2 regions of the Streptacidiphilus sp. MAP12-20 genome follow, and region 1 is predicted to be linked to the other one. Evidence: riboswitches for the same ligand, from Rfam matches in the RefSeq annotation. Region 1 holds a riboswitch; the other holds the start of a gene.
What was found. A riboswitch is a leader RNA that binds a small molecule or an ion and turns the genes downstream of it on or off. The one in region 1 is predicted to bind glycine.

Region 1 (6,988 bases):
CCAGTACGGCCTGACCCGGCAGCACCCCCGACACCACCCGTTGTGACCATGCCGCATCTGGTCACAACGGGTGGTTTCTGCTGCTCGCGCGGGTTCTCACGTGACCCATGTCACCAAATAGCTGCGGTTCGGTCTCGGAGACCGGAGACTGAGAACCAGCGCGACCAGCCAACCGTCTTACCCGGCGAGAAGGCACTTCACACCACCGCGCCGCAAACCGGCATTGGAAAGGTACGAGCTATGTGCCAGCACCGTCCTGAGTGTCCGTCAGCCGGTTCGCCGGACCGCGAGGCAGCCGCGGTCGTCGCGAGCCATCCGGAGCAGGGCTGGAGCCTGCTGTGCAATGGCATTCTGCTTTTCGAGGACACCGGCGAGATCCTCCCCGACGGCAGCGTGATCGCACCTCGCCGGGCGTACGCGGAAGCGGCGTAGTCAGGGGCGCGAGGCTCTGCTCGATGAACCGCGTGCGCGAGCAGAGCCTCGCGCCCCTAGGTAAGTGCAACTACCCCTCGTAGTCATCGAGCGGGGGGCACGAGCAGACCAGGTTGCGGTCGCCGTACGCACCATCGATGCGGCGGACCGGGGGCCAGTACTTCTCCGCCGGATTCACGCCCGCCGGGAAGACCGCCTGGTCACGGGTGTAGGCGTGGTCCCAGTCGCCGGCCAGCGCCGCCGCGGTGTGCGGGGCGTTGCGCAGCGGGTTGTCCTCCGCGGGCCACTCACCCGAACCGACCCGGTCAATCTCCGCGCGGATCGCGATCATCGCCGCGCAGAAGCGATCGATTTCGGTCAAATCCTCGCTCTCGGTGGGCTCGATCATCAGCGTGCCCGCCACCGGGAAGGACATCGTCGGGGCGTGGAAGCCGTAGTCGATCAGGCGCTTCGCCACGTCGTCCACGCTCACGCCCGCCGACTTCGCCAGCGGCCGCAGGTCGATGATGCACTCGTGCGCGACCAGCCCGCCGGGGCCGGTGAAGAGCACCGGGTAGTAGGGGGCCAGGCGCTTCGCGATGTAGTTGGCGCTCAGCACGGCCACCTGCGTGGCGCGCTTGAGGCCCTCGCCGCCCATCAGGCGGACGTAGGACCAGGAGATCGGCAGGATCGCCGCCGAGCCCCAGGGCGCGGCCGAGATCGGGCCGACGCCGGTGGCCGGGCCGGCCGACGGCTGCAGCGGGTGGTTCGGCAGGTAGGGCGCGAGGTGCGCGCGGACCGCGACCGGGCCGACACCGGGGCCGCCGCCGCCGTGCGGGATGCAGAAGGTCTTGTGCAGGTTCAGGTGCGAGACGTCCGCGCCGAACTTGCCCGGCTTGGCGAGGCCGACCAGCGCGTTCAGGTTCGCGCCGTCGACGTAGACCTGGCCGCCGGCCTCATGCACGGAGGCGCAGATGTCGGCGATGTTCTCCTCGAAAACGCCGTGCGTCGACGGGTAGGTCACCATCAGCACGGCCAGCTGCTCGCGGTGCTGCTCGATCTTCGCGCGCAGGTCGTCCACGTCGACGTCACCGTCGGCCAGCGTCTTCACGACCACCACGCGCATGCCCGCCATCACCGCGGAGGCCGCGTTCGTGCCGTGGGCGCTGGACGGGATCAGGCAGACGTCACGGCCGGTGTCACCGTTCGCGTGGTGGTAGGCGCGGACGGCCAGCAGGCCGGCCAGCTCGCCCTGGGAGCCCGCGTTCGGCTGGATGGACACCGCGTCGTAGCCGGTGACCTCGGCCAGGCGCTGCTCCAGCTCGCGGATCAGCTGCAGGTAACCGCCCGCCTGCTGCTCCGGGGCGAACGGGTGCACGTTCGCGAACTCGGGCCAGGTGATCGCCTCCATCTCGGTGGTGGCGTTCAGCTTCATCGTGCAGGAGCCGAGCGGGATCATGCCCCGGTCCAGCGCGTAGTCCTTGTCGGCGAGCTTGCGCAGGTAGCGCAGCATGCCGGTCTCGGAGCGGTGCGCGTGGAAGGTCGGGTGGGTCAGGTACTCGTCGGTGCGCAGCAGCGCCTCCGGCAGGGCGGTGCCCGCCTCCGCGTCGAGCGCGTCCACGTCCTGGTCGGCGGGGACGCCGAACGCGGCCCAGACGGCGGCGAGGTCGGCGCGGGTGGTGGTCTCGTCGCAGGCGATGCCGACCAGGTCGGCGCCGTGCTGGCGCAGGTTGACCCCGGCGACGCGGGCGGCCTCGACCACCTCGGCGGCACGGCCGGACACGCGGACGGTGACGGTGTCGAAGAACGCGCCGTGGACGACCTCGACGTCGCCACGGCGCAGGCCCTCGGCGAGCACGGCGGCGTAGCGGTGGGTGCGCGAGGCGATCTGGGCCAGGCCGTCCGGGCCGTGGTAGACCGCGTACATCGAGGCCATGACGGCCAGCAGTACCTGCGCGGTGCAGATGTTGGAGGTGGCCTTCTCGCGGCGGATGTGCTGCTCGCGGGTCTGCAGCGCCAGGCGGTAGGCGCGGTTGCCGTCGGCGTCGACGGAGACGCCGACCAGGCGGCCGGGCAGGCTGCGGGCGTACTCGGCGCGCACGGACATGTAACCGGCGTGCGGGCCGCCGAAGCCCATCGGGACGCCGAAGCGCTGGGTCGTGCCGACCGCGATGTCCGCGCCGAGCGTGCCCGGGGACTTCAACAGAGTCAGCGAGAGCAGGTCGGCCGCGACGGCGACGACCGCGCCGAGCTCGTGCGCCTGCGCGATGACCGGGGCCAGGTCGCGGACGACACCGGACGCGCCCGGGTACTGCAGCAGGACGCCGAAGACGCCGCGCTCGGCGATCTCGGCCGGGATGCCCTCGCTGAGGTCCGCGACGACGGTCTCGATGCCGGTCGGCACAGTGCGGGTCTCGATGACGGCGACGGTCTGCGGCAGGGTGTCAGCGTCGATGACGAAGACGCCGCCCTTGACCTTGCCCATCCGGCGGGCCAGCGCGACGGCCTCGGCGGCGGCCGTGCCCTCGTCCAGCAGGGAGGCGCCGGCGGTCGGCAGGCCGGTCAGGTCGGTGACCATGGTCTGGAAGTTGAGCAGCGCCTCGAGGCGGCCCTGGGAGATCTCCGGCTGGTACGGCGTGTACGCGGTGTACCAGGAGGGGTTCTCCAGCACGTTGCGCAGGATCACCGGCGGAGTGAAGGTGCCGTGGTAGCCGAGCCCGATCATCGAGCGCAGCACCTGGTTGCGGTCGGCCAGCTCGCGCAGCTCGTCCAGCACCTGCGCCTCGGAGCGGGCGGCGGGCAGGTCCAGCGCGGTGAGGCTGCGGATGGCGTCCGGGACGGCGGCGGCGGTCAGCTCGTCGAGGGAGGCGTAACCCACCTGCGCCAGCATCTTCGCCTGGGCCTCGGCGTCCGGGCCGATGTGGCGGTTCTCAAAGGGGCTGGACTGCTCCAGCGCGGAAAGCGAGGACGTCATGGGGAGTGTGGCCTCCTGGTCGGACCCGGTGGGCGCTGTGGGGCACCCGGACGACCTCCCCCTCTGTCATGGAACCTGAGAGCTTCACCGGCCGAAGCCGGCTTTCACCGTCGGTGAGCACCGCCCCGAACCTGCCGACGCGGTGCTGCTTTCCAGAGTGACCTCGCCTGCGCGGTACTTCGGCCTGAGAGATTCCGGGGAGGATTTGCTCCTTCGGCGCCGCTCGTCCAGTTGGACGCTCGGACTCTCCCGCGCATGCTCGACGGTCGATCGCCAGCCTACCAGCGTGGCCCGAGCGTCGAACGAGCCCTGGTCAACCCGTACGGAGCAGCGACACACCCGGTGGAGCTGCGTACGTTCGACAAAGCGATCATTGTGCCTTTTCGTATGAGTTGAGCACGTTCGTCAGTTGAAAAGACCGGCGCGGCCGACGGAGGAGTGGAACAGCGTGCAGACCGAGATCGACCCCAGGGATCTGATCGGCCACAAGGCCGTCGACAAGCACGGCGAGAAGATCGGCACGGTGGACGAGGTCTACCTCGACGACGCCACCGGAGAACCCGAATGGGCCGCCGTGCGGACCGGCCTCTTCGGCCGCGACGCCTTCGTGCCACTGACGACGAGCGAGTTCGTCTCCGACGAGCTGCGGGTTCCTTACGAGAAGTCGCAGGTGAAGGACTCCCCCGACTTCGGCGTGGGCCAGCACCTGTCGCCGGCGCAGGAGCTCCAGCTCTACCGCTACTACGGGCTCGAGGTGCCGACCGGCACGGGCCAGCACGCGGCGGACTCCGGCGCCCGCTTGGCCGACAAGTCGACACAGTCCACCGCGGCGGCGAGCGCTGCCGCGGGCGCCGGGCCGGACGGAGCGGGCGCGCCCCCGAAGACGGCCATGGCGGGAACAGCGGGAGCAGCGGGAACGGCGGCGGCAGGAGCCGCTGCCGGAATGGCGGCAGGTGCGGCCGGAGCAGCCGGTGCGGCTGCGAAGACGGAGGAGAAGCCGGTGGAACGAACGCTGTCGAGTACGCCCGTGGTGGAGCCGCTCTCGAGCGCGGGCCGGACCTCGTCCTTCCTGACCGGCACCGCTCCCAAGCCGGACATCTCCGGCCCGGCAGGTGCGGCCGCCGCGGCGGCGCCTGCTGCTGCGGCGATGTCGACCCCTGCGGTCCAGGCTCCCCCGGCGGCGCCGTTCCCCGGCACGACCGGCACGACCGACAGGACCGGCGCGATCGACATGACCCGGACGTCTGCGGCGACCGATGCGCAGCGTCGTCCCGACCCGCTGACCGACCCGCTGCCCGGGATGGGCATCCCGGCGACGTCCACCAGCGCCAAGGATCCGGTCCCTGAGCCTGTCGAGTTCGTCTGCCGCGAGGAGCGCCTGGACATCAGCACCGAGTGGCGCGTCCTCGGCCGCGCGCGACTGCGCAAGTACGTGACGACCGAGCAGGTCGAGCGGCGCGTCCCGGTCGTCCGCGAGCGCATCCGGGTGGAGCGGGTGCCCGTCAGCGCGGAGGAGCGGGCGCAGCTGACCGAGGCGGAGATCGCGGAGAGCGTGGAGGAGGTGACCCTCCACGAGGAGCGGCTGGTCGTCCGCAAGACCATCGTCCCGGTGGAGCGGATCCGCCTGGTGACCGAGCGGATCACGGAGGAGGAGGTCGTCCGCGAGCAGCTCCACCGCGAGCACATCCAGGTCCAGGACGGCTCGCGCCCCGCGGGCACGCCCGTCACTCCCCCTGCGGCGGGAGCCCCTCTGGGCGGCCCGCCCCTCGCCGGCACCCCCGCGGCGGCGGGCATCCGCCAGGCCACCCCCATGGGCCACAACCCGGACCTCCCCGACCACGCCATGGGCGCGTAGCGCCTTTCAGGGGCGCGAGGCTCTGCTCGATGAACTGCGTGCGCGACAAGCCACCGTATGTGGTGAGTCCCTGAACAGAGCAGGGCCATCCGCACAGGGTGGTTCTCGCGCCCCTGGTGGTGCACCTACTCGTCGGAGTCATGCCGGAGCGGCAACGCTGGGGCCGGTGTCAGGGCCGGGTCGTCGACGGAGAAGGTGCGGACGCGGCCGACAGGTGAGTCCGGGGACTCGAAACGGACCGTCACCCGGCCCACGCCGCTGCCCTGGACCCAGCAGTGACCGAAGTCCTCGTGCTCCGCGTCCTGTCCCGGCATCCAGCGACGGCCTGTCAGTTCTCCGCCGGGGTGGAACGCGCGTGGGCCGGAGGGGCCGCCGTAGGCCGGTTCCGTGCCGGGCTCGGGGTCCGACTCCTCCATCTCCTCCTCAAGTTCCTCCTCCAGCTCCAGCTCCTCCCGCTGCGCCTGCGCGAAGAGGTCCTCCTGCGTCCAGTCCGCCAGACCCGTCACGCCGACGCCGAGCAGCCGGATGCCGCCCAGCAGCTCCACGGAGTCGACCAGCCGCCGCGCCATCTGCGCTATCACCAGCGGATCGTCCGTCGGAGCCGGCAAGGTCTCCGAGCGCGTCAGCGTGCTGAAGTCGAAGCGGCGGATCTTCACCACCACCGTGCGACCCGAGCGCCCTGCCGCTCTGAGCCGACGGACGCAGCGGTCCGCCAAGCGGTCCAGCTCCTGCATGATCCGGTCCCGGTCGCCGAGGTCCACCTCAAAGGTGTCCTCGACCGAGACGGACTTCGCGTCCCGGTCAGGGACCACCGGCCGCTCGTCGCGGCCCTGGGCCAGCTCGTGGACGCCCGCGCCGTGCGCGCGCCCCAGCAGCTGCACCAGCTCCTCCTGCGACAGCGCCGCCACGTCGGAGACCAGCGTCAGCCCCGCGCGGCGCAGCGTCTCGGCCGTGGCCGGGCCGACGCCCGGCAGCGCACGCACCGGGAGCGGTTGCAGCACCTCCTGCTCGTGGCCCGCCTCGATCAGGACCAGTCCGTCCGGCTTGGCCTGCTCGGAGGCGATCTTGGCGAGGAACTTCGTCGTGGACAGCCCCACCGAGGCGGTCAGCCCGACCTTCGACCGGATGTCCGCCCGCAGATCCTCCCCCAGTGCGCGCGCCAGCTCCGCGCCGCCCATCTCCAGCAGCTCGCCGTAGGGCCCGGCTGCGAGATCGACGAACGCCTCGTCCAGGCTCAGCGGCTCGACCAGCGGCGAGAGCTGCCGCAGCAGGGCCATCACCTGGTCGCTGATCTGCCGGTACAGCTCGAAGCGCGGGATCAGGAACGCCGCGTTGGGCGCCAGCCGCCGCGCGTGGGCCATCGCCATGGCCGAGTGCACGCCGAAGCGCCGCGCCTCGTAGGAGGCCGTGGCCACGACCCCGCGCGCGCCGAGCCCGCCGACGACCACCGGCTTTCCCCGCAGGCTCGGCTTGGACGCCTGCTCCACCGAGGCGAAGAAGGCGTCCATGTCGAGGTGCAGGATCGACGGGACGGAGCGCATGGCCCGATCATCGCGCACAGGTACGACAACAGCCCTGGTGACGCGTTTGAGCGCGTTTCAGCGCGTTTCAGCGCGCGGCAGCGGCCTCGAGCGAGGCGAGAGTGGAGACCTTCGGACCGAGCAGGTGCGGGTCCGGGTGGAACAGTTCGTCGATCAGCACGGCCTTGTCCGCCGAGGCGATCTCGCGCACGGCACCGTAGTCCCAGG
Region 2 (6,988 bases), on a different contig from region 1:
CCACCAGGACCAGGTGCACGTCCGTGCCGCCGGAGAGGACGGAGACGCCGGCCTCGACCGCGTCCGACTGGAGCAGCCGGTCGGCGAGGATCTTGGCGCCCTCGAGGGTGCGGCGCTGGCGGTCCTTGAACTCCTCCGTGGCGGCGACCTTGAAGGCCACGGCCTTGGCGGCGATCACGTGCTCCAGCGGACCACCCTGCTGGCCGGGGAAGACCGCGGAGTTGATCTTCTTGGCGTACTCGGCCTTGGACAGGATCACGCCGCCGCGGGGACCGCCGAGGGTCTTGTGCGTCGTCGTGGTGACCACGTCCGCGTAGGGCACCGGGGAGGGGTGCAGCCCGGCGGCGACCAGGCCGGCGAAGTGGGCCATGTCGACCATGAGCAGCGCGCCGACCTCGTCCGCGATCCGGCGGAACGCGGCGAAGTCCAGCTGACGCGGGTAGGCGGACCAGCCGGCGATGATCAGCTTGGGCTGGTGCTCCTTGGCCAGGCGCTCGACCTCGTCCATGTCGACCAGGTTCGTCTCGGCGTCGACGTGGTAGGCGACCACGTTGTAGAGCTTGCCGGAGAAGTTGATCTTCATGCCGTGGGTCAGGTGGCCGCCGTGGGCCAGGTCCAGACCGAGGATCGTGTCCCCGGGCTTGATCAGCGCGAACATCGCGGCGGCGTTGGCCTGGGCGCCGGAGTGCGGCTGGACGTTGGCGTGCTCGGCGCCGAACAGCGCCTTGATCCGGTCGATCGCGAGCTGCTCGACGACGTCGACGTACTCGCAGCCGCCGTAGTAGCGGCGGCCGGGGTAGCCCTCGGCGTACTTGTTGGTGAGCACCGAACCCTGGGCCTCGAGCACCGCCACCGGGGCGAAGTTCTCGGAGGCGATCATCTCCAGGGTGGACTGCTGCCGGTGCAGCTCGGCGTCCACCGCGGCGGCGACCTCGGGGTCGAGGCTGTGCAGGGACTGGTTGAGGACAGTCATGGCGTGTGTGTGATCCCTCGGCTCGTCAGTCGTTCGGCTCGTCGTTCGTCAGCCGCCGGTGTGGGCGGTGTACTCGTCGGCGCTGAGCAGACCCTCGGGCTCGCCGTCCAGGCGGATCTTGAAAAGCCAGCCGTCCGTGAACGGCGCGGAGTTGACCAGGGCCGGGTCGTCGATGACGGCCTGGTTGACCTCGACGACCTCGCCGGCGGCGGGGGTGTAGAGGTCGCTCACGGACTTGGTCGACTCCAGCTCGCCACAGGTGTCGCCGGCAGCGATCTGCGCGCCGACCTCGGGCAGCTGGACGTAGACCACGTCACCGAGCGCGTCGGCGGCGAAGGCGGTGATGCCCACGGTCGCGACGCCGCCCTCGGCGGCCGTCAGCCACTCGTGTTCCTTGCTGTACGTGAGGTGCTGGGGGTTGCTCATGACGCGATTCTCCCGGATGAGGTGTGGGTACGGCGAAACGGGGGTCGGCGACCCCAAGAGAATTCTGGTGACAGAACGAGCGAGCGCTAGCGGGCGCGCTTGTAGAACGGCAGAGCGATGACCTCGACCGGCTCGTGTGTGCCGCGGACGTCCACGGCGACGCTGCTGCCGGGCGTGGCGTGGGCGGCGTCGACGTAGGCCATGGCGATCGGCTTGCCCAGGGTCGGCGAGGGCGCACCGGAGGTGATCACGCCGATGACCGTGCCCTCGGCGTCCACCACGTTCATCTCGGCGCGCGGCACCCGGCGGCCGGGGGAGACCAGGCCGACCAGGACGCGCGGGGGGGTTGCGGCGGCCTGCTCGGCGGCCTTCTCCAGCGCGGCGCGGCCGACGAACTCGCCGTCGTTGGTCGTCTTGTCGAATCGCACGACGCGGCCGAGGCCGGCGTCGAAGGGGGTCAGCGAGGTGTTCAGCTCGTGCCCGTACAGCGGCATCCCGGCCTCGAGGCGCAGGGTGTCGCGGCAGGAGAGGCCGCAGGGGATCAGGCCGAAGGAGGCGCCGGCCTCGGTCAGCGCGGCCCAGATCGCCTCCGCGTCGCCGGGGGCGACGAAGAGCTCGAAACCGTCCTCGCCGGTGTAGCCCGTCCGGGCGAGCAGCGCGGGGCGGCCGGCCACGGTGGCGGGGAGGGCGGTGTAGTACTTCAGGCCCGGCAGGTCGGCGTCGGTGAGCGAGCCGAGGATGGCGGGGGAGTCGGGGCCCTGGACGGCGATCAGCGCGTAGGCGTCGCGGTCGTCACGCACGACGGCGTTGAAGCCTTCCGCGCGGGCGGTCAGCTCATCCAGCACCAGCTGCGCGTTGGAGGCGTTGGCGACGACCATGAACTCGGCGTCGCCGGTGCGGTAGACGATCAGGTCGTCCAGGATGCCGCCGTCCGGGGCGCAGATCATGGTGTAGCGGGCCTTGTTCACCGCGAGCGCGGAGACGAAGCCGACCAGCGCGTGGTCCAGCAGCTCGCCTGCCTGCGGGCCGGTGACCGTGATCTCGCCCATGTGGGAGAGGTCGAAGAGGCCGGCCTTGGTGCGGACGGCCAGGTGCTCCTCGCGCTCACTGCCGTAGCGCAGCGGCATGTCCCAGCCGGCGAAGTCGGTCATGGTGGCGCCGAGGGAGCGATGGACGGCGTCCAGCGCGGTCAGGCGGAGAGACATAGCGGGATCTCCAAGCAATCTGGGCATGCTGCGGCAGGGACCCTCCCCGTCTGTCGCTGCAACCTGAGAGCTTCACCGTGCCTACGGGCACGGCTTGCACCGTGGGTGGACCCGGCCGGTCGGATGGCTGGGTCGCTTTCCAGAACTGCCTCGCCCGTGCGGTGTTGTGCCTGAGAGATTCGGGGGAGGACTTGCTCCTTCGGCGCCGGCGAGCACATGTTCGTACAGTGTGTCGCCGAGCTCTCCCGCGCGGGTTCGATCGGCCTCTATGCGATTGTGGGTGGGCTCATCATGGCATGACGCCGGAGCTGTGGCGAACAGGTGGAGGAGAGCGTGCAGGAGTACCCGGGCATCCCGCAGCAGGGGCAGCAGCGGCCGGGCGTCTGGCCGGAGAACGAGCTGGAGCTCGCGCTGGCGGCGTCCGTCGGCGACCCGGGCGCGACGCCGCGGGTGATGGAGGTGCTGGGCCGCAGCTACGTCTGGGTCCCCATGCCGGCCGGCCCGAGCCGCGACGGAGTCACCCTCGACCTGCCCACGACGGAGCTGGCCGGCCAGCCCTTCGTCCCGGTCTTCAGCTCGGAGGCGCAGCTGCGCGCGGTGGCCGGCCCGGAGATGCCGTACGCGATCGCGCCGGTCCACGAGCTGGCCCGCGGCCTGCCGCAGGGCGTCGGCCTGGCGGTCAACCCCGAGGGCGCGGTGGGCCTCCCGGTCCCGGCGGCCGGCGTCCCCGACCTCTGCGGCGACCCGACGGAGGAGGGCGTCCGCGCGACGGCGTGGGAGCCGGAACCGCATGAGGACCCGTACGAGTTCCTGGCCGCGGCGGCGGGTGAACTGGCGGCACTGCCGGTCGTCCTGACGGCACGTCGGGCCTACGTCCAGGTGGAGAGCGACACCCCGAAGCTGTTCGTGGGCGTCCAACTCGCCCGCTACGACGCGGGGGACCACGAGGCGGTGGGTCTGGCGCTGGGCCGCGCGCTGGGCCAGGCGCCGCTCCCCTTCGAGGTCTCCCTCGTCCTCCTCGACGCGGTCGCCCAGGACCCCACGGCGCAATGGATGCTCCAGACAGTCGCCCCCTTCTTCGCACGCTGACGTTGCACCTCCCTCAGGGGCGCGGGGAACTGCGCGAGTACCCACGCTGTGCGGATGGCCCTGCTCGTTCGGCCTGCCAGCTGCGTGGGTGGCCTGTCGCGCAGTTCCTCGCGCCCCTGGAGGTAGTGCAGCTACCTCGTCTGCCCCACGGCTAGGCTGCTCGGCGACGGATCGTGAGGGGGCGGAACGATGATCGAAGCGGCACTGCGGGAGCTCGCGCCCGGCCGTTACGACCGGTACGAGGCGCTGCTGCAAGAGATCGCCGCAGGCGATCTCTTCATGCTGTTGTGGCACGGCGTCCCCGGCAGCCCCGATGTCCAGTACGGCAACCTCGAGGTCAACGGCTACGGCTACGCCCCCTGCGTCACCTCCGCCGAGCAGCTCGCCGCGTCCGGGTGGACGCGGCGGCACCAGGTCGTGCCGGGGGCCGAGGTCGCCGCCGCGCTGTACCGCGAGCGGTGGGGTCTCTGGTTGAACCCTCATGTCGCGGGCGGCGGCGTCGGCATCCCGTGGGCGGATCTGCGCCGGATCGCGGGCGGTCTCGACCGGCTGCCGGCCGGCCCGCTCTCGCTCACCACCGTCGACGCGCCGCCGAGCAGCGTGCCCGAGAGCGTCGGCAGCCCCGCTGCGACCGCCGCGTTCTTCCGTCAACTCCACACCGCTGCAGGCGAAACGCCCGCTGTGCTGTCTTTGCGACGAGCTTGGGTGGAACCGTCCTTCGGTGAGCCATATGTCGTGCTTGGTCTGGAGATGACCGATTCGTCCGAGCAGTCCGTCGACGCCGTCCGGCGGATGATGCAGCGCGCGCTCGTCGCCGCACCCGACGGGCTCGCCGTGTCCACCGTCGCGCTCGCCGATCCCTATGACCAGGTCGCGGCCTGGCTCTCGGCACGGGTTCCGACCTGCTACGAACGGCTCTGACACTTCCCGGAGTGGTGGCATGCGGCCGCCTGACCAGCGGAAATCTGATCTACACGCGTCGACGCCCTGCGGCCCTTGGGTGCCGAGGAGCCGATGAATCGACGTATTCGCAGGTTGCGGCTTTGCATCGATGCAGGTCACGGTTAGGAAACCATTCACTGGCGGGTCTTTCGGACTTATGCGCCCTTGATGAAGAGTTCTGCAACAAGCCGGGCGGCCATGTGCCGTTCTCGCTTGTCGTCCCCGTCGGACACCTCGGTCGCACCCGACCCGAACGCCCCGCCGGACGACGACCGCACGTGGAACCACCGCACGTGCACCCATGCACTGACGCACCATCAGTTTTCGGGCATTGTGCCCAGCACATCAGCATTCCGCACTCAGCACTTGGCACCACTAGTGAACTGCGACCGTGTCCGCGGGCTCGCTCTCCTATCCCGGAGCGTGTCCAGGCAGGTCGACCGGGCACCGTGTGCCGGTCACCACCGGCTTGGGGGTCTTCTCCATATGACTGCGCCACTCCACGACTCCGGGACCGCGACACTGGAGGTTCCAGCTGACCCCACGGTCGCTCCCGCGAAGATCATCGGCCGCTCACCCGGGCGTATCGCCTGGGAGCGACTGAAGAAGGACAAGCTCGCCCTTCTGGGCGGTGCCGTGGTGGTCCTCCTGATCATGGTTGCCGTCCTCGCGCCGGTGATCACGTCGCTGTTCGGACACCCGCCGAACGAGTTCCACTCGGACCAGATCAACCCTGATCTGCAGGTCCCCAAGGGTGCGTTCGGTGGAATCAGCAGCGACTACCTGCTGGGTGTGCAGCCGGTGTCGGGGCGCGACATCTTCAGCCGCATCGTCTACGGTGCGCAGATCTCGCTGCTGGTCGCCTTCGGTGCGGCTCTGCTCGCAGTCGTGATCGGCGTGGTGCTCGGTACCGCGGCGGGATACTTCGGCGGCTGGTTCGACGCCGCTGTCAGCCGGACCATGGACGTTCTGCTCGCCTTCCCGCAGCTGCTCTTCTCCATCGCCCTGGTGTCGGTCCTTCCCGACAAGGTCTTCGGTGTCAGTGGAAGCTGGGTTCGCGTAGGCGTGCTGATCTTTGTGATCGGCTTCTTCGGCTGGCCGTATATCGGACGTATCGTCCGCGGTCAGGCCCTCTCCCTGCGTGAGCGCGAATTCGTCGAGGCGGCCCGCAGTCTGGGCGCCGGCCGGGTGCGAATCCTGTTCAAGGAGCTGCTGCCCAACCTGCTCCCGCCGATCCTGGTCTACTCCACGCTGATGATCCCGTCCAACATCCTCAACGAGGCCGCGCTCAGCTTCCTCGGTGTCGGTGTCCGGCCGCCCACCCCGTCCTGGGGCGAGATGCTCTCGGACGCGACGCAGTACTACCAGGTGGATCCCACCTACATGGTGGTCCCCGGCCTCGCCATCTTCATCACCGTCCTTGCCTTCAACCTCTTCGGTGACGGGCTGCGGGACGCCCTTGACCCCAAGGGGAATTGAGAATGCCTGCGCCTGTGCGCAGCTCCCAAGCGGTGGAGAGCCGCGACTCGTCCACCTGACTGTCCAAGATCCCTTTCCCGGACCTTGGTATCTCTCGGAGGTTGAACCGTAGTGAATACGCGTAAGAAGGCCGTAGCGGCCGTCGGCCTCGTCGGGGTCATGGCCCTGACCGCGGCCTGTGGAGGTAGCTCCAAGCCCACCACCGGTGGCACCACTGGTGCTGCGAAGTCGAGCTTCAACGGCTCGGTCACCCAGGTGCTCAACCCTTCGGACAAGAAGGGCGGCACGCTCAACCTCTGGGCGAACCAGGACGCCGACTCCCTCGACCCGGCGATCGGTTACTACGCCTGGGTCTGGGACATGCAGCGCCTCTACGCCCGCACGCTGGTGGCCTACCCCTCGGCCCCGGGCGCTGCCGGCCTCAAGCTGCAGCCCGACCTGGCGACGGCCATGCCGACCGTGAGCGCGGACGGCCTGACCTACACCTTCACGCTGAAGAAGGGCATCAAGTTCGACGACGGCACCCCGGTGACGTCGAAGGACATCAAGTACGGCATCGAGCGCATCTTCGCGCCCGAGCTCGCCGGCGGCCCGAGCGCCTACCTGACCGGTGTGCTGGACCAGGGTCAGAAGTACCCCGGCCCGTACAAGGACACCGACCCGAACAAGCTGGGTCTGAAGTCGGTGACCACGCCGGACGACAGCACCATCACCTTCAAGCTGGCGGCGCCGTCCTCCGACTTCCTGTACTTCCTGTCGATGGGCACCGCCTCGCCGATCGAGAAGTCCAAGGACACCGGCGTCAACTACGCCAAGATGCCCGGCTCCACCGGCCCGTACAAGATCTCCCAGTACGTGCCGAACAAGATCATCG

Region 2: another riboswitch for glycine. It lies ahead of gcvT (glycine cleavage system aminomethyltransferase GcvT); the one in region 1 lies ahead of gcvP (aminomethyl-transferring glycine dehydrogenase).

Annotation. Positions count from the first base shown of each region.
Region 1 covers NZ_JBGCCK010000027.1:9,657-16,644, reverse strand. The annotation lists gene ABIA32_RS28700 (hypothetical protein) at 1-14, shown strand, start outside; gene ABIA32_RS28695 (DUF5999 family protein) at 241-432, shown strand; gene gcvP (aminomethyl-transferring glycine dehydrogenase) at 503-3,385, opposite strand; glycine riboswitch at 3,548-3,647, opposite strand; gene ABIA32_RS28685 (DUF2382 domain-containing protein) at 3,834-5,240, shown strand; gene ABIA32_RS28680 (DNA polymerase IV) at 5,366-6,781, opposite strand; gene ABIA32_RS28675 (vancomycin high temperature exclusion protein) at 6,849-6,988, opposite strand, start outside.
Region 2 covers NZ_JBGCCK010000017.1:5,156-12,143, forward strand. The annotation lists gene glyA (serine hydroxymethyltransferase) at 1-973, opposite strand, end outside; gene gcvH (glycine cleavage system protein GcvH) at 1,022-1,399, opposite strand; gene gcvT (glycine cleavage system aminomethyltransferase GcvT) at 1,486-2,604, opposite strand; glycine riboswitch at 2,754-2,862, opposite strand; gene ABIA32_RS22600 (enhanced serine sensitivity protein SseB C-terminal domain-containing protein) at 2,938-3,693, shown strand; gene ABIA32_RS22605 (enhanced serine sensitivity protein SseB C-terminal domain-containing protein) at 3,883-4,614, shown strand; gene ABIA32_RS22610 (ABC transporter permease) at 5,122-6,114, shown strand; gene ABIA32_RS22615 (ABC transporter substrate-binding protein) at 6,226-6,988, shown strand, end outside.